3 regions of the Brevibacterium salitolerans genome follow, and region 2 is predicted to be linked to each of the others. Evidence: predicted binding sites of a transcription regulator. Region 2 holds the regulator's gene; each other region holds the start of a gene.

Region 1 (7,290 bases), on a different contig from region 2:
CGATGCTCTCCGCGCCGGCCTGCAGCGCGTCCTTCAGCAGGGACATCACACCCGGCCTGCGCAGCACGCCGTCCTGCGGGAAGGCCACGATCTGCAGCTCGAGCGCACCGGCATACTCCGCGGCCGCCTGCCGCACGGCCTCGATGCCGCGCAGGCCGAGCCCGAGGTCCACGTCCACGTGGCTCCGGATCGCCGTGGTCCCCTGCGCCACCATGCGCTCCAGCACGGTGCGGGTGATGCCCACACTGGGGATGCCCAGACCGTCGCGCTCCGCCCGTTCGTGCCGGATGCGGCCGTCCGTGCCCGGTTCGCCGCCGTAGGACTGCCACGGCAGCCCCCACCAGGACTTGTCCACGTGGGCGTGGGCGTTCACGAGGCCGGGGATCGCGAGGAGGCCGCGTCCGTCGATCTCCGGGACGGCCTCGGCGGAGGCGGGCACGGGGCCGGCGGGAGTGAGCGAGGCGATCCTGCCGTCCTCGATGAGGATGTCCTGGGCCGCGCCGCCCCAGGGACGGACGTTGCGGAGCAGGAGGCTGCCGCTCTGTGCAGAGCCGGAGGCAGCGGGGGCAGAGCCGGAGGCGGCGGGGGCAGAGCCGGAGGCGGCGGAGAAGCCGGCAGCGTGCGATGGGGTCTCAGCAGAACTCATACCTGCATCGTCGCACAGCTCACACTGCACGGCTCACACTGCACGCGCGGCCGCCGCATCGCCGCCCACCTGCGCGAAAGCTCAAAGCGCACACGCACCTGCACAGCGCTGACGAGCTTCCGCGCCGGCCGTTCAGCCGGATGCACGAAGGCTCGGGCTCGCCGTGCACGTGCACAGCAGGCCCGAGCCTTCGTGAACACCAGCGCCTCTCAGCGTCTGGGACACCAGCGCTTCGCAGCGCGAAGGGAGGGAGAGGAGATCAGTCCTCGTCCTCCTCGTCCTTCTTCTCCACGACCAGCGTCTCCGTGGTGAGCACGAGAGCCGCGATCGAGGCCGCGTTGCGCAGAGCGGAGCGGGTGACCTTGACCGGGTCGATGACGCCGGCGCCGATCAGGTCGCCGTACTCGCCGGTCGCGGCGTTGAAGCCCTGGCCGGGCTCCAGCTCTGCGACCTTGGAGACGACGACGTAGCCGTCCTCACCGGCGTTCTCCGCGATCCAGCGCAGCGGCTGGGCCACGCTGCGGCGGACGATGTTCACGCCCGTCGCCGCATCGCCGGTGAGCTCGAGGTCGTTGCCCTCGAGGACCTGGGCGGCGTGGATGAGCGCGGAACCGCCGCCCACCACGATGCCCTCCTCGATGGCCGCACGGGTCGCGGACACGGCGTCCTCGACACGGTGCTTGCGCTCCTTGAGCTCCACCTCGGTCGCGGCGCCCACCTTGATGACGGCCACGCCGCCGGCGAGCTTCGCGAGGCGCTCCTGGAGCTTCTCGCGGTCCCAGTCGGAGTCCGTGTTCTCCACCTCGGCGCGGATCTGCGCCACGCGGGCGGAGACCGCGGCCTCGTCGCCGGCACCGTCGACCACCGTGGTGGCGTCCTTGGTGACCGTGACGGTGCGCGCGGAGCCCAGCTGCTCGAGCGTGACCTGGTCGAGCTTCATGCCCATGTCCGGGGTCACGACCTCGCCGCCGGTGAGCGTCGCCAGGTCCTGCAGGATCGCCTTGCGGCGGTCGCCGAACCCGGGAGCCTTGACGGCCGCGACGTTGAGGATGCCGCGGATCTTGTTGACCACGAGCGTGGAGAGCGCCTCACCCTCGATGTCCTCGGCGACGATGAACAGCGGCTTGCCGGCCTGCTGCACCTTCTCCAGCACCGGGAGCAGATCCTGGATGTTGGAGATCTTGCCCTGGTTGATGAGGATGTACGGGTTCTCCAGGACGGCCTCCTGGCGATCCTGGTCCGTCACGAAGTAGGGCGACAGGAAGCCCTTGTCGAACTGCATGCCCTCGGTGAACTCGAGCTCCACCGAGGAGGCCTGCGACTCGTCGATCGTGATGACGCCGTCCTTGCCCACCTTCTCGAAGGCCTCGGCGATGAGCTCGCCGATCTCCTGCGACTGTGCGGACAGGGCTGCGACGAACGCGATCTCCTTGGAGCCGTCCACCTCGCGGGCGATCTCACGGAGCCGGCCCTCGACGGCGTCGACGGCCTTCTCGATGCCGGCCTTGAGCTGACCGGGAGCGGCGCCCGCGGCCACGTTGCGCAGACCCTCCTGGACCAGCGCCTGGGCCAGGACCGTGGCGGTGGTGGTGCCGTCGCCGGCCACGTCGTTGGTCTTGGTGGCGACTTCCTTGGCCAGCTGCGCGCCGAGGTTCTCGTACGGGTCGTTCAGCTCCACCTCACGGGCGATGGTCACGCCGTCGTTCGTGATGGTGGGTGCGCCCCATGCCTTGTCGAGGACGACGTTGCGGCCGCGGGGCCCCAGGGTCACCTTGACGGTGTCCGCGAGGACGTTGACGCCGCGCTCGAGGGCCTTGCGCGCCTCATCGTCGAACTGCAGGGTCTTTGCCATTCTTCACTTCCCCTTCGTATGCGTTGGTCCTGCGACGGTGCCGCGCCGCTCATGGGCGGGGCGGTGCGTCAGCGAGGAAGTGGTCAGGAGATGACTGCGAGGACGTCGCGCGCGGAGAGCACGAGGAACTCCTCGCCGCCGTACTTGAGCTCGGTGCCGCCGTACTTGGAGTAGACGACCTTGTCGCCCTCCTTGACGTCCAGCGGGATGCGAGAGCCGTTGTCAGCGACGCGGCCGGGGCCCACTGCCACGACCTCACCCTCCTGCGGCTTCTCCTTGGCGGTGTCGGGGATGACCAGGCCCGAGGCCGTGGTCTGCTCTGCCTCGACCTGGCGGATGACGATGCGATCCTCGAGCGGCTTGATGGAGACCGACATGTGCGGACACTCTCCTTATGACGAAGGTTTGTCTTGTCGTCGTGCGACAGTGAGCCTCAGGTCGCGGTGGTCCGCGATGCGCTGCCCGTCGTCGCGGGTGCCAGGCAGCAGGCCGGTGTCGCACAGTTAGCACTCACATGGTGCGTGTGCCAACTCGACTCTAGTGACGGCCTGGCACTCGCGCAACTCGAGTGCCAATCCTTCGCCCCGGTTCCGGGAACTCCCAGGAAACGCGGAGAGCCGCGGCCGAGGCGGCACTCACGTCCCGCCTCGGCCGCGGCTCTCCGCACCGCTGATCCGGCAGCGCCCGGCTGCCGCATCAGCCTCCCGGGAGCGGTCAGCCCACGCCCACCATGCCGGCGCACTCCCACTGGCTCCAGCCGGCGCGCTCCTGCAGCATCTTGGCGCGCATGAACTGCTCCTGCGGGCTGGCGTCCGCGGGGTTGCCGGAGCCGCCCACGCCCTCCCAGGTGGGGATGCCGAACTGGAAGAGGCCGAAGTACCTGTTGTTCGACCGGTTCACCGCCTTGGGGTTGAACTCGGACTCGCACTGGGCGATCTTGTACCAGGGGCTCGAGGGTCCGCCCAGCATCTCCTTGATGGCGGCGGTGGACATGGAGCCGCCCTCCTGACCGTCCGGGGAGATCTCGTAGCTGTCCGGGTCCGTGGGGTCTCCAGTGCCCACGAGCACGATCTCCTCCTTGGGCTTCTCGAGGACCTTCTCGTCCTTCTCGACGCGGGAGACCTCCTCGCCGTCGAGCAGGCCGACCTCGTAGGTCACCTCGCGCTTGCCGTTGTGGCCCTTCTGCTCGACCTTCTTCCCGCCCTCGACCATCTTGTCCGTCTTCTTCTCCGTGACCTTCTTCTTCACGGTCTCCTCGACGGTCTCCGTCTTGGTCTCCGTGCGCATGACGTCCACGGTCTGTCCGGAGGCGATGGGCGCGGTGAGCGGAGCGGAGACGACATCCGTCTCGTCGACGGCGACGCCGGCGAGTTCGAGCGCCTCACCCGTGGTGGCGGGGGTTCCCTCCACGGGAACGGTCTCACCGTCCGCGCGGACGGTGACGGTCTTGGGGGTGACCACGGTGAGCTCCGTGGCTCCTGCGGAGTCCAGGGGCGCATCACCGGCGACGGAGATCTCCGCGCCGGCGGGGTCCACACCCAGATCCGCCAGCGCCTCGTCCACCGTGTTGGCGTGCGTGGTCTCGTCGTAGGACACGCCATCGAGGGTGAGCGCCACGTCCTTCTCCGTGTTCACCACGATGTCCATGCCGCGGGTCACGGACGCGTCCGTGCCGGGCTGGACCCTGTCGTCCTGGGCGAGGTCCAGGTTCTGTCCGGCGAGCACCTCCTCCACGGAATCGGAGAAGGTGCGCACCTGCTGATGCTCACCGTCGACCACCAGATCGACGGTCTTGTTGAAGCCGACGAATGCGGCAGTGGCGCCCACCATTGCGGTGATGACGACGGCCTGCCCTGCGATGTGGATGCCCTTGCGCTTCATTTCTCCCCTGCGGCGTCTGCCGCGCTGTTCGTGGTGCCCGTGGTGTGGTGGTGGGTGGTGCGGGTGCTGCTGTGTCCGCGGTGAGGCGGGCGGTGCCCGAGGCCGGTGGTGCCGTGGTCTCGAGCGGGTGGTGCTGCGGTCGTGCGGGTGGTGCGGTGTGGCGTACGGGTCGTGCGGTGTGGCGTGGATCCGGCCCGGTGCGGCCGGTCACACCCGAGAGCCGGGTGCCGCGAACGCCGCCCTCACACGGCGGTGAGTGCGGCGTTCGCGGATGGTCAGCGGATCGGTACGGTGCAGAGCCTCAGGCGCATGCCCACTGGCCCCAGCCGGCCTTCTGCTGCAGGATCTTCGCGCGCTTGAACTGCTCCTGCGGGCTGGCATCGATCGGGTTGCCGGAGCCGCCCACGGACTGCCAGGTGGCGAGCTTGAACTGGAACAGGCCGTAGTGCCCGTTCGGGTTCACCGCGCGCGGGTTGAACTCGGATTCACACTTGGCGATCTTGTGCCAGCGGCTGCCGGGGCCGCCCAGCATCTCCTCGATCTCCGCCTTGCTCAGGTCGCCGGAGTAGTCGCCGCCTCCGCCGGAGCTGCCCTCGTCCGAGCCGCCGTCGGATCCGCCGTCACCGGAACCGCTGCCCTCGTCCTCCTTGGGAGCGGGTGCGGGCTCCGGCGCCTTGGTGCCCACGCGGACCACCTCGTCGACCGGCTTCTCCACGACCTTCTCGGACTTCTTGTCCTTGACGACCACTTCGCCGTTGACGGTGGTGACGGAGAAGACGATCTCCTTGGAGCCGTCCTTGCCCTTCGTCTCCACCTCGCGCTTGCCGCGCTCCAGCGAGTCGTCCTTCTTCTCCGTGACCTTCTTCTTGACGGTCTCGGTCTCCTTCTTGTCCTCCGTCTTGGTGCGCAGCACCTCGACGACCCCGCCGTCCGTCACGGGGGCGGAGGCAGGAAGGGAGAGGGTGTCGGTCTTGCCGAGCTTCACGCCGGCCTCGTCGATGACCTCCTGCGCGGTGGCGGCGGTGATCTCGACGGGCTTGCTCTTGCCGTCGGCCACGACGGTGACCGTCTTGGGCGTGACGACGGAGACGTCCTGGTTCTGCCCGTCGGCGAGGCTGGCCTCCAGATCCGTGGAGATGTCCGCGCCCTCCGGGTCCACGCCCAGCTCCGCGAGCGCCTGGCCCACGGTGTTGGCGGTGGTGGTCTCCTGGCTGGAGACGCCGTCGAGGGTGAGGTTCACGTCCTTGGCCGTGTTGACGACGACATCCATCCCACGGGTGATGTCCGCATCGGCGCCGGGCTGCACCTGGTCGCCGGCCGAGACCTCGATCTCCTGGGACTCGAGGAAGTCCGAGACGCTGCCGGAGAAGGTGCGCACCTGCTCCGACTGGCCGTCGACCACGAGGTTGACCTGCTTGTTGAGTCCCACGAAGGCAGCCGTGCCGCCCACCAGAGCGGTGATGACGACGGCCTGACCGGCGATCTGCACCTTTCGGTTGCGCAGAGCTGAGATCACGTGTTTGTCCAATCAGAAGACGGGAGGGAAGGAACGACTGCAACGAGTGTAACCGGTTCGTTATCTAACCGCTACCTCCGTTACAAAGGTTGTGAGCGAAGACTCAATCGCCGGGCCCAGCACCGGCGGTACCAGCCCGCGCCTTGCCCCATTTTCCTACAACCCCCAGCGCCCGAACACCTGTTCTGCGTTGGTCGTGAGCTGGGCGCAGAGGTCGTGCAGGTCCGCCTCGCGCACCTCGGCCAGTTTCCGGACCGTGACCGCAGTGAGATACGGACCGCCCGGCTTCCCCCGGTGCGGGTGCGGGGTGAGGAACGGGGCGTCCGTCTCCGTCAGCAGCAGCTCCGCCGGCACCAGCGCGGCGGCCTCGCGCAGACCGGCCGCGTTCTTGAACGTGATGTTGCCGGCGAACGACATGAAGTAGCCGTGCTCCGCACACTCCCGCGCCATGGCGACGTCCCCGGAGAAGCAGTGGAACACGGTGCGCTCCGGTGCTCCGGCCTCGCGCAGGATCCGCAGGACGTCCGCGTGCGCCTCCCGGTCGTGGATCTCCAGCGCGAGGTCCAGCCGCTTGGCGATCTCGATGTGGGCGCGGAAGGACTCCTCCTGCCACCGCCTCGCCTGCTCCGGCGGGACGGGCACTCCGCCCACCTGGGCCTCCTCCAGGCGGAACCAGTCCAGCCCGGTCTCCCCCACCACGCGCATGCGGTCCGCACGGCACAGCTGCTCGATCTCCGTGAGCGAGTCCTCGAGCAGACCGGCGGCGGCCAGGCGCGGCGCCTCGTTGGGGTGGATGGCCGCCCCGCCGAGCATCCAGTCGCGACCGGCAGCGGCCTCGGCGGCCACGACCTGCGCCGTCCACCGGGCGGCTCCCATCTCACACCCGATCTGCACGATCCGGCTCACCCCGGCCTGAAGCGCGGTTTCGCGGAAGAAGGAGAGCGGCGGGAAGCTCTCGTCCTCCGCCGGGACGACCTCCGGAGCGGGCTCGCCGGCCTTGAGCGGGCCTCGGGCGCCGGTGCAGATGTCCAGGTGCGTGTGCGAGTCGATCACCGGATGCGGCAAGGGCTCCGGCACCGGCGGGTAGTCGCCGGCCGCGCGGGAGGCCATCAGGCGGTCTCCCCCTCCGCCGGCTCCACGTGCTTGGGGAACACCGGCGCGGGCGCGGGCAGCTGCGTGCCGGCGGGAACCGGTGTGCCGAGGCCGGCGAAGGTCCGCGCGTCCGCGTCCACACCCAGCTGGTCGAGGATCTGCGCCGTGGATCCCGGCATGACCGGCTGGAGCAGGAGCGTGACCCGGCGGACCACCTCGAGGGTGACGGCGAGGACGGTCGCCATGCGCGCGGGATCCGTCTTCTTCAGCTTCCAGGGCTCCTGGGCGCTGAAGTAGCGGTTG
Region 2 (7,290 bases):
GGTGAGCGTCATGAATGCGATGTCCTCGACCCCGTCCAGGATCCGCTCGACCACGCGGAGGCCGCTGGACGTCCCCGTCGGGAGGTCCACCTGGCTCGTGTCACCGGTGACCACCATGCGCGAGCCGAAGCCCAGCCGTGTGAGGAACATCTTCATCTGCTCGGGGGTCGTGTTCTGCGCCTCGTCGAGGATGATGAAGGCGTCGTTGAGCGTCCGCCCGCGCATGTAGGCCAGCGGAGCGACCTCGATCGTGCCCGTCTCGATGAGCTTGGGGATCCGCTCCGGGTCCAGCATGTCGTGCAGGGCGTCGTAGAGCGGGCGCACGTAGGGGTCGATCTTCTCCCCCAGCGTGCCGGGCAGGAAGCCGAGCCTCTCGCCGGCCTCCACCGCCGGCCGGGTGAGGATGATCCGGGACACCTCGCGGCGCTGCAGCGCTCCCACCGCCATCGCCATCGCGAGGTAGGTCTTGCCGGTGCCGGCCGGGCCGAGGCCGAAGGTGATGGTGTGCGAGCGGATGGCGCGGACGTACTCGTGCTGCCCCAGCGTCTTGGGGCGCACCGTGGATCCCTTGGAGGAGAGGATGCTCGCGCCGAGGACCTCCGAGGCCGGGGTGCCGCTGGCCTGGATGCCCGCGACGCGGGCGACGGTCTCCGGGGAGAGCACGGCACCGGCGGTGAGGATCCGCTTGAGCTCGCCGATCGTCGTCACGAGGCTGCCCACGGCGGCCTCGGGCCCGGTGAGGGTGACGTCGCGGCCGCGCACGTGGATGTCCACGTCCGGGGCCAGGTCCTCGAGCGCCCGCAGGTTCGCCTCGGCAGGGCCGAACAGTGCGACGGGGTCGATGTGCTCCGGCAGGGCGAGTCGGACGGTGGTGGGGGCGGGTTCTGCGGCCAGTGCGGGTCCTTCCGGGACGGGGTGCGTGTGCGTTCTCAGTCTATCTGCTCCGCCGGCCGGGGCGACTCTCCGCGAGCGGCCCAGCGGCCCAGCGCGGCCTGGACGAGGACGAGTCCGGCCGGCCCGGCCGAGGAGGCCCGCAGGACGGTGGGGCCCAGCAGGACCGGGCGGGCGCCGGCGGCGGCGAACGCCTCGATCTCCTCGCCGGAGATGCCGCCCTCCGGTCCCACCACGAGCACGATCCGCGGATGCGCCCTCGCCTGTGCGCCGGCATCGGCCGGCATCCCCGCCAGCAGGTCCGCGAGGTGCTCCCGGGCCTCCTCGTGCAGGACCAGCACGAGGTCGTCCTCGCGCAGGCGGGCGGCGATGCCGCGGCCGCGGGCCAGCTGCTCGAGCTCGGGCGCGCGGGAGCGCCGGGACTGCTGGGTGGCCGCCTCGAGCAGCGAACGCCAGCGGGCGTGCGCCTTCTGCTCCTTCTTGGCCGGCCACTGTGCGATGGAGCGGGCGGCCTGCCAGGGGATCACCCGGTCCACGCCGATCTCCGTGGCGGCCTCGATCGCCTGTGCGTCCCGTTCGCCCTTCGCCAGGGCCTGGACGAGGACGAGTTCGGGACCCGTGCGCTCCTCCCGGACCACGGACAGGACGCGGACGCGCGTGCCCTCGGCGGCCCCGGCACCGTCGTCCGCGAGCACGGCGCGCAGCCGCAGGCCGGCCCCGTCGACCAGGTCGAACTCCTCCCCCGCACGGATGCGGGTGACGGCGAGGTGCCGGGCGACCCCGGGGGCGAGCTCGACGGTGTCACCGGCGGTGACAGGACCCGCGGCCTCCACCTCCCGGTCGAGGAAGACGGAGCGGCTCATCTGCCCGCGAACTTCTCACGCAGCCGGGAGAAGGGGCCGGAGTGGCGGTCGCCGGCGCGGCCGGCGGGCTGGGTCTCCCCGCGCATCCCGGCGAGCTGTTCGAGCAGCTCGCGCTGCTCGCCGGTGAGCGCGGTGGGCGTCTCGACGGAGAGGGTGACGTAGATGTCGCCGCGGCCGTCGCGGCGCAGCTGCTGGGCACCGAGGCCCCGCAGCCGGACGACGTCGCCGGTCTGGGCCCCCGCCCGGACCTCCACCGTCTGCTCGCCGTCGAAGGTCTCCAGGGGGATCTCCGCGCCGAGCGCGGCCGCCGTCATGGGGATGGTGAGCGTGCAGCGGAAATCCGCGCCGTCGCGCTCGAAGACCGGGTGCTCCTCGACGATAACCTCGAGGAAGAGATCGCCGCGGGGCCCGCCGCCGGGACCGGCCTCGCCGCGGCCGGAGAGCTGGATGCGGTTGCCGTCCCGCACCCCCGCCGGCACCTTGACCGTGATGGTCTCCTCCGCGCGCACCCGGCCGTCCCCGTGGCAGTTGGGGCAGTGGTGCTCGATGATGGTGCCGTAGCCGCGGCACTGGGGGCACGTCTGGTTGGTGAGCATCTGGCCCAGCAGCGTGCGGGCCATCTGCTGGACGGAGCCCGCGCCGTGGCAGGTGGGGCACGTGGTGATGTCCGTGCCGGGCCGTGCGCCGCTGCCCTCGCAGGAGTCGCAGACGTTCGCCGTGACGATCTGCACGTCCGCATTGCCGCCGAATGCCGCGGTCTCCAGGTCGATGTGCAGGGCCACGAGGGCGTCCTTGCCGCGCCGGGTGCGGGAGGCCGGCTGGGGACGGCCGCCGCCCCCGCCTCCGCCGAAGAAGGTCTCGAACAGGTCGGAGAAGCCTCCGAACCCGGCACCGGGGCCCGCCTGGCCGTTCTCGCCGCCGCCCATGTCGTAGTTGCGGCGCTTCTCCGGGTCGGAGAGGACGTCGTACGCCAGGGAGACCCGCTTGAACTCGTCCTCGCTGCCCGGGCTCACGTCGGGGTGGAGCCTGCGGGCCAGCTTGCGGTAGGCCTTCTTGATGTCAGCCTCGGACGCGTCCTTCGACACGCCCAGGGTCTCGTAGTGGTCGCTCACGTGTGCGGAGTCTCCTCAGGTCGGGGTGCTCGATGTTTCGTCTGCGCGGTCTCTGCGGTGCTGCGCGGCCTCAGTCATTCAGTATGGCGGAGACGTAGCGCGCCACGGACCGCAGCGCGGCCATCGTGGTCGGATAGTCCATGCGCGTGGGGCCGAGGACGGCCATCCGGGACTCGATGCCGTCTGCGAGGTAGTTGGTCGCCACCAGCGACGTCGTCGCGAACCCGTCGTAGGCGTTCTCGCTGCCGATGCTCACTGCAACGTCCGGACCCTCCGCCGTCATCCCGGACAGGAGGCGGAGCAGGACGACCTGCTCCTCGAACGCCTCCAGGAGCGGGCCGATGCTCGCCCCCAGCTCCGTGCCCGCCCGCGCGAGGTTGGCGGTGCCGGCCATGACCAGGCGCTCCGTGCGGAAGGTGCGGGAGAGGTCCGCGAGGACGGTGCCCACGGCCGTGGCGAGATCCGCCTCCTCCGGGCGCGGGCGGAGACCCTCGACCGCCTCGGGCACCTGGGCCACCGGCGTGCCGGCCAGCGCGGCGAGGAGGAGGTCCCGCACGTCCGCGATCTCCGCCGCGCTCACCTCCCGGCCCACATCGGCCAGACGCTGCTCCACCTGGCCGCCGCTCGTGATGAGGACCACGAGGACGCGCGTGGGCGCGAGGTCGACGAGTTCGATGTGACGGACGTCCGCGGTCGTCACCCGGGGATACTGCACGAGGGCCACCTGGTGGGTGAGCTGCGAGAGCAGCCGGACCGTCCGGTCGAGGATGTCGTCGACGTCCACAGGATGCGAGAGGACCCGGGCCACCGCCCGCTTTTCCGCGGCGGAGAGGGGCTTGATCTCGTCGATCCGGTCGACGAAGTGGCGGTAGCCCTTGTCCGTGGGGATGCGGCCGGCCGAGGTGTGGGGCTGGGCGATGAGGCCGTCCTGCTCGAGGGCGGCCATGTCGTTGCGGATCGTGGCGCTCGAGACGCCCAGCCTGTGCTTCTCCACCAGCGCCTTCGACCCCACCGGCTCGTTCGTGGAGACGTAGTCCTCCACGATCGCCTGGAGGACGCGGGCACGACGGTCGTCGTTCATCCTCACCGCTCCTTCCCGAGGCTGCACACACAGCTGCACGAATCCCTGGACGCATGCATACTGGCACTCGCGTCTGCCGAGTGCCAATCGTACTCCCTGTGCCGGGCGGGCATCCACTCGGCCGGCGCGCTGCCCGGCCGGCCGGCGGCACGGCGGGTATCGTGAGCGGAATGCCGCACCATGATCCCTACGGCCGGGACGTCCTGTCCTCCGGCCGCACGCACGCCCGGAAGCAGCTGCCCGAGGTCCCCGCCCGGCCCGGCCTCGTCGTCGAGGTCACGGAGACCGGCTATGTGGGGGAGATCATCCGGATCGAGAAGGCCGCGGGCGGCATCGCGATGATCCTCGAGGACCGGCGCGGCAGGCGCGCGGCCTTCCCGCTGGGCCCGGGCTACCTCGTCGAGGGCCGCGCCTGCGTGCTCACCCGGCCGGCACCCCGCGCGCAGGCTCCCGCGAAGCCTGAGCGCACCGCCTCGGGTTCCCGTGCCGTCGCCCACGCACCCGCCCGCGTGGCGCGGGGATCGCGGATCTGGGTGGAGGGCAAGCACGATGCGGAGCTCGTCGAGGCCATCTGGGGCGACGACCTCCGGATCGAGGGCGTCGTCGTCGAACCCCTGGGCGGACTCGACGACCTGCCGGAGGCGATCGCGGAGTTCGGACCGGATCCCGAGCACCGGGTGGGCGTGCTCGCCGACCACATGGTGGCGGGCACCAAGGAGATGCGGCTCGCGGAGTCCGTCATGCGCGAGCCGCGCTGGGCGGGCAACGTCCGCGTGATCGGCCACCCCTTCGTGGACGTGTGGCAGGCGGTGCGGCCCGAGGTCGTGGGCATCCGCGCCTGGCCGCAGGTGCCCCGCGGCGAGGACTGGAAGACCGGCGTCCTCAAGCGGATCGGCTGGCCCCATGCGGACCACCGGGACACCGCGCGCGCCTGGGTCCGGATCCTGAAGTCCGTGCGGACGATCGCGGACGTGGACCCGGCCCTGTCCGGGCGGGTGGAGGAGCTCATCGACTTCGTGACGGTGAACCGGCACTGAGCGGAACCCGCCCCCGTGAACGGGGGAAAGCCCTCTTCCGCACGCGCCGCCGGGTCTGCGAATCTGGAGCCATGAACAGCAGCACCTACGGCTACGCGCAGTACCCTCACACCTCCGGCCCGCCGCTGCGCGGACCGCACCCGGCGGAGGCCTACGGACAGGGCTCCGCCGGGTACTGGGGCGCTCCGGCGGACGAGCGGACGCTCGCCCTGCTCATGCATCTGGGCGCCCTCTTCGTCAGCGCCCTCGTCCCGCTCATCGTGTTCCTCATCAAGAAGGACGAGTCCCCGTTCGTCCGGGAGCAGTCCCGGCAGTCGCTCAACCTGCAGATCATGCTCATCGTCGCGGGCATCGCGGCAGGGCTGCTGATGTTCGTGGGAATCGGCTTCGTCCTGCTGCCCGCCGTGGTCGTCGCCGGCTGGGTGCTGCAGATCATCGCCGCGGTGAGGGCGAACCAGGGCGAGGTCTACCGCTTCCCGCTGGTCCCGGACATCGTCCGCTGAGGCGGACCGGCCGTCCGCGCGGCGCTGCTCAGCGCAGGTGGTCGGCGAGCTCCCGGACGATCCCGTCCGCGAGCAGCCGGCCGCGCAGCGTGAGTGAGACCCGTCCGGTCCGCACGGTCTCCGCCCCCAGCAGACCCTCGGCCAGCAGGCGGGCGATGACCGGGCGGGCCGAGTCCGCCAGGCGGGCGAGCGGGAACTCGCCGTCCACACGGAGGGCGAGCATGATCTCCTCGAGCGCGCGCGTGTCCGCGTCGAGCACCTCGCGCCCCACGGCCGGGGACTCCGCGGCCGCGAGGCGATCCGCCCAGGCCCGAGGGTGCTTCGCGTTCCACCAGCGGACTCCGCCCACGTGGGAGTGGGCACCGGGGCCGTAGCCCCACCAGTCCGCATTGCGCCAGTAGGCGAGGTTGTGACGGCACCGCGCGGACTCCGCCGTCGCGAAGTTGCTCACCTCGTACCAGCGCAGGCCCGCACCCACCAGCATGGTGTCCGCGAGCTCGTACTTATCCGCGAGGTCGTCCTCGTCCGGCATGGGCAGCTCGCCGCGCCGCACCTGCGCGCCCATCTTGGTGCCGGGCTCCACGATGAGGGAGTAGGCGGACACGTGGTCGGGGCGGTGTTCGAGCACGGCGCGCAGACTCCGCTCCCAGTCCGCGAGGCTCTCCCCCGGCGTGCCGTAGATGAGGTCGAGGCTCACCTGCAGCCCCGCGTCCTTCGCCGCCGCGACGACCTCTCCCACCCGGGCGGGGTCGTGCGTGCGCTCGAGCGTCGCGAGCACGTGCGGCACCGCGGACTGCATGCCCAGGGAGACCCGGGTGAATCCGGCCTCGGCGAGCACCCGGAAGTACGCGGCGTCGACGCTGTCCGGGTTCGCCTCGGTGGTGACCTCCGCATCCGGCGCCAGGCCGAACTCGCGGCCCAGGGTGCCGAGGACGCCGGCGAGGGTCTCCGCCGGCAGCAGCGTGGGCGTGCCTCCCCCGAAGAAGACGGTGTCGAAGGCGCGCTCGGCCAGCGCGGTGCCGGAGAGCACGCGCCGGGAGAGCGCGATCTCCCGGGCGATCTGCGCCGGGTAGTCCTCGCGGCTGGCGCCCGGACCCAGTTCGTCGGCCGTGTAGGTGTTGAAGTCGCAGTACCCGCACCGCACGCGGCAGTAGGGCACGTGGACGTAGGCGCTGAAGGTGGAGCCGCCGGCCCGCGCGGCGGCCTCCGGGGGCAGAGCACCGCTGCGGGGCGCGGGCTCCCCTTCGGGCTGGGCCGGCACCCCTACTTCTTCTCCGCTTTGCCGTCGTCGGAGGAGAGCGCGGCGATGAAGGCCTCCTGGGGCACCTCCACGCTGCCCACCATCTTCATGCGCTTCTTGCCCTCCTTCTGCTTCTCCAGCAACTTGCGCTTGCGGCTGATGTCACCGCCGTAGCACTTGGAGAGCACGTCCTTGCGGATGGCGCGGATGGTCTCGCGGGCGATGATGCGCGAGCCGACGGCCGCCTGCACCGGCACCTCGAACTGCTGGCGCGGGATGAGCTCCTTGAGCTTGCCCACCATGGACACGCCGTAGGAGTAGGCCTTGTCCTTGTGGACCACGGCGGAGAAGGCGTCCACCTGGTCACCCTGGAGGAGGATGTCGACCTTCACGAGCGCCGAGGCCGCCTCGCCGTCCTCGGCGTAGTCGAGGGAGGCGTAGCCCTTGGTCCGGGACTTGAGCTGGTCGAAGAAGTCGAAGACGATCTCCGCCAGCGGCAGGCGGTAGCGCAGCTCCACCCGGTCCTCGGACAGGTAGTCCATGCCCTGCATCTGGCCGCGCTT
Region 3 (7,290 bases), on a different contig from region 2:
GCGACTGCGCGTCACGGCCCCACAGGAGCGCGACGAGGGGTGCCTCCCTCTCCACGAGTGCCTCGATGGCGCGGTCCGTGACCTCTTCCCAGCCCCGGCCGCGGTGCGAGGCGGGCTTGCCCGGCATGACCGTGAGGCAGCGGTTGAGGAGCATCACTCCCTGCTGCGACCACGGCGTGAGGTCGCCGGTGGAGGCGGGCGGGATGCCCAGATCGTCCTGCAGCTCCCGGTAGATGTTCGTGAGCGACCGGGGGAGGGGCCGCACGTCCGGCGCCACGGAGAAGGACAGACCGATGGGATGGCCCGGGGTGGGGTAGGGATCCTGCCCCACGACGAGCACGCGCACACGCGCGAGCGGCGGGACGAAGGCGGCGAAGATCCGGTCCCCCGAGGGGAGGTACCCGCGCCCTGCGGCGTTCTCCTCGCGGAGGAATGCGCCCATGCGGCGGATGGCGGGCTCCACGGGCGCCAGCGCCTGCGCCCAGTCAGCGGCCATGATGTTCTCGAGCGGTTGGTCAGGCATGGCTGCCAGCATACGGCGGATGTGGGTCCCTGGGCAGGCGCACCCGTCATGCGGCTTCCCGCCCACCCATGGGTGGGTGGGAGACACGTTTCGGGGCTCTGCGGACAGCGCCGGCTGACACGGCGCGCCGGCGCACAGCCCCTGTGCGGGTTCGAGTGCCCGGTGCGGGTTCCGGACTGCAGGCGGGCCGTGCGCACCGGGCGCAGTGGTGGATATGCTCTGAGGGAGGTTCAGAGACGAACGCCACACGCGTGCCCGCGTGCGGCCCGATTTCGAAGCCGTATCCGCAGCAGCCGGGGCGTGCACGGCACAGACGTTCACGCCAGGCTCTGATGCGTGCATCCGACCGTGCGGTCCGGCTGCATCGACCGAGTTGAGGAGACTTTCACCATGACGGGATTCCCGGAGAAGAAGCACTGGCCCATGCTGATCGGCGGGGAGTGGGTCGACGCCCTCGACGGCTCCACCTCCGACGTCATCACGCCCATCGACCGCAATGTCGTGATCGCGACGGTGCCGCAGGGCAAGGAGGCGGATGCGGACCGCGCCGTCGAGGCCGCGCGCGCAGCGTTCCCCGGCTGGGCCGGCCTCCACTTCAAGGAGCGGCAGAAGCTCATCCTCCAGGCCGCGGACGCGCTCGAGGCCAGGATCGAGGACCTCGCCCAGCTCACGGCCGTGGATACCGGCAACGCGCTGCGCACGCAGGCGCGTCCGGAGGCGCAGACGCTCGTGGACCTGTTCCGCTACATGGGCGGCGTCGCCGGTGAGGTCAAGGGCGTCACCCTGCCGGCCGGCGAGCAGCAGCTCCAGTACACCCGCCGTGAGCCCCTGGGCGTGGTCGCGGGCATCCTGCCCTGGAACTCCCCGCTCATGATCGCGGCGTTCAAGACCCCGGCCGCGCTGGCCGCGGGCAACACGATCATCCTCAAGTGCGCGGAGGACGCCCCGCTCACCATCCTGGAGATGGGCCGCATCATCGCGGACATCCTCCCCGCGGGCGTGCTCAACATCGTCACCGGCAAGGGCTCCGTGATCGGCGAGCGCCTGGCCGTCCACCCGGGCGTGGACAAGGTCTCCTTCACCGGCTCCACCGGGGTGGGCCGCCACATCGCCGAGGTCGCGGGCAAGCGCCTTGCCCACTCCTCGATGGAGCTGGGCGGCAAGTCGCCCTGCATCGTGTTCCCGGATTCGGACACGGACGCCGTGGCGGACCAGGTGGTCCTCTCCACCCGCTTCGCCAGGCAGGGCCAGTCCTGCACCTCGGGCTCCCGCCTGTTCCTCCACGAGGACATCTACGACTCGTTCCTCGCCAAGGTCGTGGAGCGCATCGGCGCGATGAAGGTGGGCGATCCCCGCGACGAGGCCAGCGACATCGGCGCGGTGAACTCCGCCAAGCAGTGGAACACCATCCAGAACTACATCGAGATCGGCGAGTCGATGGAGGGCGTGGAGATCGCCTACGACGGCCGCGAGTCGCTCGAGGTGGGGGAGCCCGGCTTCTACCACGCGCCCATCGTCTTCTCCCGTGCCCGGAACGACTGGCAGACCTCCAAGGAGGAGATCTTCGGGCCCGTCCTCTCCGTCATCCCGTGGAAGGACGAGGACGAGGTCGTGGAGATGGCCAACGACAACGAGTACGGCCTCGCAGCGTTCGTCTTCGCCAAGGACGTGGACGCGGCGCTGCGCACCGCGCACCGGATCGAATCCGGGTGGGTGCAGGTCAACCAGGGCGGCGGCCAGGTGGCCGGCCAGTCCTACGGCGGCTTCAAGCAGTCCGGGTTCGGCCGCGAGGCCTCGTTGGAGGGCCTGCTCGAGGGCTTCACCCAGATCAAGCAGGTCAACGTCAAGCTGGGTTGATCAATCCTCCTCGCCCACCGTCGTTGCAGGTCAGCGGCGGTGGGCGAGATTCCTCCATGTCGTCCCCGCCGACCTGTGACAGCCGCGTGACAACACTGCGCAGCAGGCGTGACCCCTCTGCGCTCGTGAAGCAGGCCCCCGTCCGTCCTGCATAGGACGGACGGGGGCCTGTCTGCGTCCTCGGCCGTGCCGACCCGGACGGGGTGCCGGGTGTCGAGGAGGGTGCCGGGCGCGCGCCGGCGGGGAGATCGGCACTCGCCGGTGCGGCGCAGGGCCGGAGGCGCCCGGTGGCGGGTAGACTCGGCCCTCGAAGGAGGCGGAATGGCTGAGGAGCGGAAGAACTCCGGGGAGTCGCCGGACGCGGCGGCGGGCGCGGCGGACCGGCCGGCGACGCCGGAGACCACGGCGGAGCCGCAGGAGCCCGGCGGGGAGCTGAGCGCGCTCGACCAGGAGATCCTGGAGTTCGAGCGCACCTGGTTCACCTACGGCGGCGCCAAGGACCATGCGATCCGTGAGCGCTTCGACATGTCCGCGGGCGCGTACTTCCAGCGCCTCGCGGTGCTCCTCGACGACCCGCACGCCTATGCCCATGACCCCGTTCTCATCAAGCGGCTGCGCCGGATCCGCGACGGTCGCCAGCGCAACCGCTCGCACGCCCGCATCGCACGCTGAGGAGAGTCCGTGCCCGAATACCCAGAAGACGAGTTCGATCGGATCGCCCCCACGGGCCGCCGCGGCGCGCACAGGCGCGAGCCGGAGAGCGGTCAGCGCGGCGCGTACACGATCATCGCGGTGGTCGCGGTCATCGCCGTGCTTCTGATCGTGGGCGTCGTGAACATCATCCGCACCTCGTTCTCCAACCCGGAGGACAACGTCGCAGAGCCCACTCCCGCGGCCACGCAGAGCGAGGAGCCGGAAGGGGAGGAGAGTCCCACGGACGAGGCGAGCGACCCCTCCGAGGCCGAGGTCGACAAGTCCTCCGTGAGCATCGGCATCTACAACGGCTCCGGCGTCAACGGCGCCGGGAGCGCGTTCGCGGACGCCGCGACCGCCCATGGCTGGACCGTCTCGGACATCGTCACCTACGCGACCCCGTCCACGACCTCCACCGTCTACTACTCCGCTCCGGAGTACGAGGCTCAGGCAGCCGTTCTCGCCAGCGATCTGGGAATCGACAGCATCGCGGAGTCTGGGGAGTTCCCGGAGCACATCACCGCCGTCATCACCTCGGACATCGCGGAGCAGGGGCCGCCGGAGGTCGAGGGCGACGCGGGCGCCGAGGACGATGCCGGCGCGCAGGACTCCGGCGCCTGAGCGCAGGCGCCTGAGCGGCGGTCACAACTGCGTAACGGGTGCGTCCGCCCGCGGTGTGCCCCCAGGGTGCCGGATAGGCTGAGCGGGCCGCTCGGCGATGAGCGCCGGCCGGTGGCAATGCAGTATCCGGAACGGAGCACAGAGCGATGGCTCAGGGAACAGTCAAGTGGTTCAACGCTGAGAAGGGCTACGGTTTCATCACCGAGGCCGGCGGCGGTCAGGACGTCTTCGTCCACTGGAGCGCTATCCAGATGGACGGGTACCGCTCCCTCGAGGAGGGGCAGACGGTCGAATTCACGGTGGGGCAGGGCGAGAAGGGTCCCCAGGCGGAGCAGGTGACGCCCCTCTGACCGCTCTCACCTGCGCGGTCGCACGGCGTTCCGGCAGGTCCCCCTCCCCGCGCCCCGCGCACGCGATTCCGCTGACGGCGAGCACAGTCTCCGCCGTCAGCGGAATCTTTTGCACTCCGGGGGTGAGAGTGCTAAAAATTGGACTGTGAACCTCGCACACGACACGAGGGCACCGCGTCTCTGCGGCATGGAGCAGTGAGGCGGGCCCGGCCGTCGCGGGCATGTCGGGTCGGGGGAGACGCACCACCCGCAAGAGGGAGGAAGCAAGCCACATGGCAAAGCTCATCGCATTCGACGAAGAGGCACGTCGCGGCCTCGAGACCGGCCTCAACACGCTGGCCGACGCCGTCAAGGTGACCCTGGGCCCCCGTGGCCGCAACGTCGTCCTGGAGAAGAAGTGGGGCGCACCCACGATCACCAACGACGGCGTGTCCATCGCCAAGGAGATCGAGCTCGAGGATCCCTACGAGAAGATCGGCGCGGAGCTCGTCAAGGAGGTCGCCAAGAAGACCGACGACGTCGCAGGCGACGGCACCACCACCGCCACCGTCCTCGCCCAGGCGCTGGTCCGCGAGGGCCTGCGCAACGTGGCGGCCGGCGCTGATCCGCTGAGCCTCAAGCGCGGCATCGAGAAGGCCGTCAAGGCCGTCACGGACGTGCTGCTCGACTCCGCCCAGGAGATCGAGACCAAGGAGCAGATCGCGGCGACCGCAGGCATCTCCGCAGGCGACCCGGCGATCGGCGAGCTCATCGCCGAGGCCATCGACAAGGTCGGCAAGGAAGGCGTCGTCACCGTCGAGGAGTCCAACACCTTCGGCCTCGAGCTCGAGCTCACCGAGGGCATGCGCTTCGACAAGGGCTACATCTCCGGCTACTTCGTCACGGACGCGGAGCGCCAGGAGACGGTGCTCGAGGATCCCTACATCCTCATCGTCAACTCCAAGGTCTCCAATGTGAAGGACCTGCTCCCGGTCCTCGAGAAGGTGCAGCAGTCGGGCAAGCCGCTGCTCATCATCGCCGAGGACGTCGAGGGCGAGGCCCTGGCGGTGCTCGTGGTCAACAAGATCCGCGGCACCTTCAAGTCCGTGGCCGTCAAGGCTCCCGGGTTCGGCGACCGCCGCAAGGCGCAGCTCGCTGACATCGCGATCCTCACCGGCGGTCAGGTCATCGCGGAGGAGGTCGGCCTCAAGCTGGAGAACGCCACCGTCGACCTGCTGGGCACCGCCCGCAAGGTCGTCGTCACCAAGGACGAGACCACCATCGTCGAGGGTGCGGGCGACAGCGAGGAGATCGCAGGTCGCGTGTCCCAGATCCGTGCCGAGATCGAGGCCTCGGACTCGGACTACGACCGTGAGAAGCTCCAGGAGCGCCTCGCGAAGCTGGCCGGCGGCGTGGCCGTCATCAAGGCCGGCGCCGCGACCGAGGTGGAGCTCAAGGAGCGCAAGCACCGCATCGAGGACGCCGTCCGCAACGCCAAGGCCGCAGTGGACGAGGGCATCGTCGCCGGCGGCGGCGTGGCGCTCATCCAGGCCGGCAAGACCGCCTTCGAGGGCCTCGAGCTCTCCGGCGACGAGGCCACCGGCGCCTCGATCGTCAAGGTCGCCGTGGACGCGCCGCTCAAGCAGATCGCCTTCAACGCGGGCCTCGAGCCCGGCGTCGTCGCCGCGAAGGTCCGCGAGCTGCCCTCCGGGCACGGCCTCAACGCCGCCACCGGTGAGTACGAGGACCTGCTGGCCGCCGGTGTCAACGACCCGGTGAAGGTCACCCGTTCGGCGCTGCAGAACGCCGCGTCGATCGCCGGTCTGTTCCTCACCACCGAGGCGGTCGTCGCCGACAAGCCGGAGCCCGCTCCGGCCGCCGGTGCCGATCCGACCGGCGGCATGGGCGGCATGGACTTCTGAGTCCGCTCCGTCCCGCTGGGACACCGGGGCCCTGTGGACGCGCGCGTCCACAGGGCCCCGTGCTGTTCGGGGGCGCCAGGCCGCAGGGTGAGGATCAGTCCTCTCTGTGGTGACGGCGCCGGTGGGCCCGCCTGCGCTCCTCACGGGTGTCCGTGACATCGCGTCCGAGGGAGCCGCCCTTCTCCAGCTCCTGCTGCGCTCGCGCATCGCCCAGCTGCGCGCGAGCGCGGAGGGTGAGGAGCCGCCGGCGCTCCGCGATGATCGCCTCCTTGCGGGTGAGCGTGGAGACGAAGCCGCCACCTACGCCGAGGATGACGAACAGCGGCCAGAAGAAGTAGAACCCGCCGCCGAGGGAGGTGAACAGCCAGATGGCCAGACAGATGCCCACCGGACCTGCGACGAGGCCCCAGGCCTCCTTCTTCACCCGCGCGGAGTAGTACGCCCGGGCGGCGGCGTCGATCGCCTCGGGCGTGGTGGGCACGGGATCGTCCGCCGCGCGCAGCCGGGCCAGGGTCTGCGCGGTGCGCGCGTCGAGGTCAGTGCCCGCAGCGGCGGAGGCCGGCGGGGGTACGAGGTCCTTCAGCACCGGGACGACGTCGCCGAGCCGTTTGACTGCACCCGCCGCGGTGAGCCTCTCGTCATGCTCGTCCGCATCGAGCAGGCCGGTGGCATAGGCCTCGCCCACAGCGGCGAAGAGGACGGCACGGTCCGCATCCGAGGCGCGCAGCTCCGGCTCTCTGTGGGGATCGGCGCTGAACTCCGCCCAGACGCCTGCATCGAGGGGCATGGTCCAACGGTACTCCCTGGAGGCCGCCGCGGGGCGGCGCTGAGCGCTGCCCTTCCCGGACCCGGAGGTCGGAGGGGGCAGAGCGGGGGATAGTCTGGGGCTCATGCAGCTCGTGATCGTCCTCATTCTCCTCGCCGTCCTGGTGGGAGCACTGGCCCAACGGATCACGGGCATGGGCTTCGCCCTCGTCTCCGGGCCCTTCCTGGTCCTCCTCCTCGACCCGGTGCCCGGTGTGGTGCTCGTCAACGTGTGCGGGCTGGTGTCCTCGATCATCGTCCTGGCCCGCACCTATCGCGAGGTCGAGTGGAAGTTCTCGGGTTGTCTGGCGCTCGGCGGCATGATCGGCGCGTTCCCCGGCGCGCTGCTGGCCGTCGCCCTGCCCTCGCACGCTCTGGAGATCCTCATCGGCGCGCTCGTGGTGGCTGCGCTGGCCGCCTCGCTGCTGCTGGGCCGTGTCCTCACCCGTCCGCTCACCCGTCGCAAGCGGGGTGCCGTCATCACGGGGCTGGCATCAGGGGCGATGAACTCGGCTGCCGGCATCGGAGGCCCTGCGCTGAG

The links. Region 2 encodes HrcA, which represses chaperone genes, less so after heat shock. Its sites were predicted from a motif close to TTNGCACTCGNNNNNNNCGAGTGCNAA; they were not measured.
Region 1: the regulator HrcA is predicted to act here: its motif matches at 3,047-3,073, upstream of groES (co-chaperone GroES).
Region 3: the regulator HrcA is predicted to act here: its motif matches at 4,153-4,179, upstream of groL (chaperonin GroEL).

The regions. Positions count from the first base shown of each region.
Region 1 covers NZ_BAAAPZ010000018.1:76,849-84,138, forward strand. The annotation lists gene ABD240_RS15280 (amidohydrolase family protein) at 1-646, opposite strand, end outside; gene groL (chaperonin GroEL) at 906-2,498, opposite strand; gene groES (co-chaperone GroES) at 2,582-2,875, opposite strand; gene ABD240_RS15295 (ubiquitin-like domain-containing protein) at 3,213-4,379, opposite strand; gene ABD240_RS15300 (resuscitation-promoting factor) at 4,681-5,895, opposite strand; gene ABD240_RS15305 (TatD family hydrolase) at 6,052-7,005, opposite strand; gene metG (methionine--tRNA ligase) at 7,005-7,290, opposite strand, start outside.
Region 2 covers NZ_BAAAPZ010000002.1:573,246-580,535, reverse strand. The annotation lists gene ABD240_RS03680 (PhoH family protein) at 1-768, opposite strand, end outside; gene ABD240_RS03675 (16S rRNA (uracil(1498)-N(3))-methyltransferase) at 930-1,754, opposite strand; gene dnaJ (molecular chaperone DnaJ) at 1,751-2,866, opposite strand; gene hrcA (heat-inducible transcriptional repressor HrcA) at 2,937-3,947, opposite strand; gene ABD240_RS03660 (DUF3097 domain-containing protein) at 4,118-4,984, shown strand; gene ABD240_RS03655 (DUF4870 domain-containing protein) at 5,056-5,487, shown strand; gene hemW (radical SAM family heme chaperone HemW) at 5,516-6,748, opposite strand; gene lepA (translation elongation factor 4) at 6,751-7,290, opposite strand, start outside.
Region 3 covers NZ_BAAAPZ010000003.1:142,439-149,728, forward strand. The annotation lists gene ABD240_RS05320 (uracil-DNA glycosylase) at 1-523, opposite strand, end outside; gene ABD240_RS05325 (aldehyde dehydrogenase family protein) at 914-2,380, shown strand; gene ABD240_RS05330 (DUF3263 domain-containing protein) at 2,702-3,052, shown strand; gene ABD240_RS05335 (LytR C-terminal domain-containing protein) at 3,062-3,694, shown strand; gene ABD240_RS05340 (cold-shock protein) at 3,841-4,044, shown strand; gene groL (chaperonin GroEL) at 4,317-5,945, shown strand; gene ABD240_RS05350 (DUF1707 SHOCT-like domain-containing protein) at 6,040-6,732, opposite strand; gene ABD240_RS05355 (sulfite exporter TauE/SafE family protein) at 6,836-7,290, shown strand, end outside.